One region of the Alteromonas sp. G5_S2_22_S1 genome, then DNA from elsewhere that is predicted to be linked to it. Evidence: predicted binding sites of a transcription regulator. Region 1 holds the regulator's gene; the other holds the start of a gene.

The links. Region 1 encodes ArgR, which controls arginine synthesis, uptake and breakdown. Its sites were predicted from a motif close to ANTGAATANNTATTCANT; they were not measured.
Region 2: a site for ArgR is predicted at 1,046-1,063, ahead of ACTRWF_RS05595 (OadG family protein). Genes of this name have one in related genera too.

Annotation. Positions count from the first base shown of each region.
Region 1 is NZ_JBQKUJ010000012.1:102,050-104,251, reverse strand. It holds gene ACTRWF_RS13675 (type 1 glutamine amidotransferase domain-containing protein) at 1-499, shown strand, start outside; gene argR (transcriptional regulator ArgR) at 584-1,048, opposite strand; gene mdh (malate dehydrogenase) at 1,288-2,202, shown strand, end outside.
Region 2 is NZ_JBQKUJ010000003.1:282,519-284,720, forward strand. It holds gene oadA (sodium-extruding oxaloacetate decarboxylase subunit alpha) at 1-646, opposite strand, end outside; gene ACTRWF_RS05595 (OadG family protein) at 665-931, opposite strand; tRNA gene ACTRWF_RS05600 (tRNA-Arg) at 1,202-1,278, opposite strand; tRNA gene ACTRWF_RS05605 (tRNA-Arg) at 1,332-1,408, opposite strand; tRNA gene ACTRWF_RS05610 (tRNA-Ser) at 1,451-1,541, opposite strand; gene csrA (carbon storage regulator CsrA) at 2,107-2,202, opposite strand, start outside.

The DNA of each region.
Region 1 (2,202 bases):
CGACGCAATGACGGACGATTCGATTCGATACACGAAAGATGAGCTGGCTCGAAGCGCCATAGCGTCTACTATTCCGCTAGAAGATGTACGTGCAGATGAGTTTGACGCTGTCTTCTACCCGGGCGGTCATGGTCCGCTATGGGACTTATCAGATAATGCGCATTCCATTAAATTGATTGAAGACACTATCGCAGCCAATAAACCCGTTGGGGCTGTGTGCCACGCGCCCATCGTGCTAAAAGATGTTAAGACGCCAGATGGCAAATATTTGGTTGATGGCAAGCAGGTTACTGGCTTCTCAAATAGCGAAGAAGCTGCGATGGAGCTTACTGACGTAGTCCCTTATCTGGTTGAAGACGAGCTAGTTAAAAAGGGCGGTAAGTATGAAAGCGCGGATGATTTTGCTGTTAAAGTCTGTACAGATGGATTGTTGGTGACGGGGCAAAACCCGCCATCGTCACGTCCTGCAGCCGATGCATTGATCAAACTTCTATCTTAAGAACGTTTTAATTTGTAATGTAGTTGGAAACCGCATCATGTATGCGGTTTCTTGTTTTCGGTTGCCTAGCTTTTAGCGCCCTGGCTAGACATTCTCAAATAAATCTTCTACGCGCTGTCTTAATTCTTCAATTTTAGTGACATCAGCGGGAGCGATGAAAATGGTATCATCACCAGCGATTGTACCTAACACGCCATCTTTTTTACTTAGCGAGTCAAGTAAGCGGGCGATAAGTTGAGCTGCACCTGGACTAGTTCTTATGATGACCATCACGTTGTTGTGCACAATGTCTAATACAAGCTGTTTGAGGGGGCTTTTAGCCGTAGGCATACCTAACTCAGGGGGAAGGCAGTAAACCATATCACCGCGCGCGTTGCGCGTTCTCACAGCCCCAAATTTACTTAACATTCTTGAAATTTTAGACTGACTGATATTGTCAAAGCCTTGTGCTTTTAATGCGTCAACAATTTCGCCTTGTGAACCATAACTTTCCGCTTTAAGAATCTCTTTAAAAGCCTTGATGAGTTGCTCTTGTTTTGCGTTTGCCATTAGCGCTCTTTTCTTTTCTGAGGGTTTATGTGTGGTGAATTTTATTTGTTATGCCCATATTGTGCCGTACAGGTAGACTTTGCGCAATTTCTTTGCATAATCATTCATGATAATGAATATCGAGATAAAATCGCCATAAATAACGTTAATAAGACGATCCGGTGATTGAGTTTTCCCCCGCGTTGCATTAGTGTGACGTTCCGTTTAAATACGTGAAGTAATCCCATAGGAGAAATGGTATGAAAGTAGCCGTGTTAGGTGCTGCCGGTGGTATTGGTCAGGCGCTGTCTTTGTTGTTGAAAACACAATTGCCAGCAGGTTCAGATTTAGCGCTTTACGACGTAGCGCCAGTTGTTCCTGGTGTTGCCGTTGATTTGAGCCACATCCCCACTGCGGTAAAAGTAACCGGTCACGGTAAAGATGACCTAGCTGATGCACTAACTGGAGCAGACGTTGTTCTAATTCCAGCGGGTATGCCTCGTAAGCCAGGTATGGATCGTTCTGATCTGTTCAACATCAACGCCGGCATTGTTAAAAACCTAATCGAAGGTGTAGCTGATAACTGCCCGAACGCGTGTGTTGGTATCATCACTAACCCAGTTAACACTACTGTTGCGATTGCAGCTGAAACGCTAAAAGCAAAAGGCGTTTACGACAAGAATAAGCTTTTCGGTGTAACGACACTTGACGTTATCCGCGCTGAAACGTTTGTTGCTGAACTTAAAGATGTTGACGTATCTTCAGTGCACGTACCGGTAATCGGTGGTCACTCTGGTACTACAATCCTTCCTCTTCTTTCACAAGTTGAAGGCGTAGAGTTCACAGACGAAGAAGTATCTAGCCTAACCACTCGTATCCAGAATGCGGGTACTGAAGTGGTTGAAGCAAAAGCGGGCGGCGGTTCTGCAACTCTTTCAATGGGTCAAGCAGCAGCACGCTTCTGTCTATCTCTAGTTGCAGCAATGCAAGGTGAGAATGTGGTTGAGTACACTTACGTACAAACTGACGACAGCGACGACGCAGCATTCTTCGCACACCCAGTACGCCTTGGCGCAAACGGTGTTGAAGAAATCTTGCCATACGGCGAGCTTAGCGCATTCGAAGAAAAAGCGAAAAACGACATGCTTGAAGGCCTACGTGGCGACATCAAGCTA
Region 2 (2,202 bases), on a different contig from region 1:
AGGTGGCAGTACTTAACCCTGTCGTAGCATGACACTGCATGGCAATAGGTACACTTACCGTTTCCTTCAGCCCTGTTATGAGCGCTTCGCATTCGTAAGGCTTTAAAAGCCCTGCCATATCTTTAATACAAATGGAATGAACGCCTAAGTCCTCAAGCTGTTTGGCCATATCAAGCCAAAGCTTTAGATTGTGCACTGGGCTTACGGTATATGAAATGGTGCCTTGCGCGTGCGCACCGCTGTCTATGGTTGCTTTAATTGCCGTTTTTAAATTTCTGATGTCGTTCATTGCATCAAAAATTCTAAATACATCAACGCCGCTTTCATGGGCGCGCTCTACAAAGCGGGTCACAACATCGTCAGCGTAATGTCGATACCCCAGCAAGTTTTGGCCTCGTAGCAACATTTGCTGCTTGGTATTAGGCATGGCGGCTTTTAGCTTTCTGATACGTTCCCATGGATCTTCTCCCAAGTATCGAATGCAAGCGTCAAAGGTAGCGCCGCCCCACGACTCTACTGACCAAAAGCCAGCTTTATCTAATTTTTCCGCAATGGGAAGCATATCTTCAATACGCATTCGCGTAGCTAGTAGTGACTGATGGGCATCACGCAGGACCAGCTCGGTAAGGGCCAGAGGCTTAGACATGGTAACTCCTGATTAGACTTATTTTTTTGAATTTTGGCGATGGGTATGAATTGCAACGGAAATAGCGGCGATAACATTACCGTCTATTCCGGGTTGTACCGTTTGATTGTTTCTTTTTACGTTGACAGCGGGCTCTTCAATATCACCGGGGAAAGCTTCGCAAAAGCGTGCGATTAAGTGTATACCTACGATAAGAAGTCCGAGAAATGAGAAAACAAACACCATTCCTATCAGCATGAGCGAGCCTGCTTCAACGAGCAAGCTAGCGACGGATTCCGAATTCATATTCAATCCTGTTGTTATTTTGTACCTGAATAAGTATCACGAGGGTTTTGAAAACACAACAATGCAGCATAAAAAATCACTTAAAATTGAATAGAAGCCATCAAAATGAAACTTAATGCATTATTTTTTAATAAAATTGCAATAAAAGCGTATCGAACTTAATTTAAATCAATTTTATATCAGCGCGCTTGCACGAAAGTGGGAAAACAAATAGAAGAAATAGGGAAGCAGAAATGAAAAAGCCCACCTAAAAAGGTGGGCTCTTCAATGTGGCGCGTGTGGAAGGATTCGAACCTCCGACCGCCTGGTTCGTAGCCAGGTACTCTATCCAGCTGAGCTACACACGCGTTAACTTGTATACTTTCGAATTTTATTTCGAAAGGTGACGCTTTAAAATAAGTGGCGCGTGTGGAAGGATTCGAACCTCCGACCGCCTGGTTCGTAGCCAGGTACTCTATCCAGCTGAGCTACACACGCGCAAAAAACTTGTTGTCGACCGTCACTATCAACGAATAATAATGGCGGAGAGGGAGGGATTCGAACCCTCGATACGCGTAATGCGTATGGTTCCTTAGCAGGGAACTGGTTTCAGCCACTCACCCACCTCTCCTTGACTGCGGGGTGCATTTTACGGATTCATTGGCCTGAGTCAAACCTTTTTTATAAAGAAATTGTTCACTCGCTGCCATTTTAAACGATTCGTGCAAAAAACCAGTAATTTGTTCGCAATACAAGCAATTAAATAAAAAATCTGTTGCCCTTACCGTACGCTTTTTCAACGCGCAAAATCGATCATTAGGCAACATCGTATATTTTTATAAAATGAAAACGGCGTTTTAGGCCAATTTCCATTTCATTTTGCAAAGTTTCCTCTAGTACCATGCTGCGCGTTATTAATAGGAAGCGTGCACAAAACACGTCCAAACACGGTTATAAGCGGTGGCCCTACTATTTTAAGGTATAGAACAATTAAGCGAATACGCAAAGCCTGTAAACAAACTTTCTAGTGACAGTGGCCGCCTACTCTTTGCCAAACCTTAGTTGGTATTGCAAAAATCCGCGGTTGCAGCCATAAAAGCACGACCGCCATAGCAACGGCGTTCACGTCATAAGTGTTAACACAAACAAAAAAGGCCAGCATAAGCTGACCTTTTCCTGTGAAGCGTATAATGCAATTATTCTGCAGAACCTGGCTGACCGCCTTTTTCTGCCTGAATGCGCATATAAATCTCTTCACGGTGCACAGAAACTTCTTTTGGTGCATTCACACC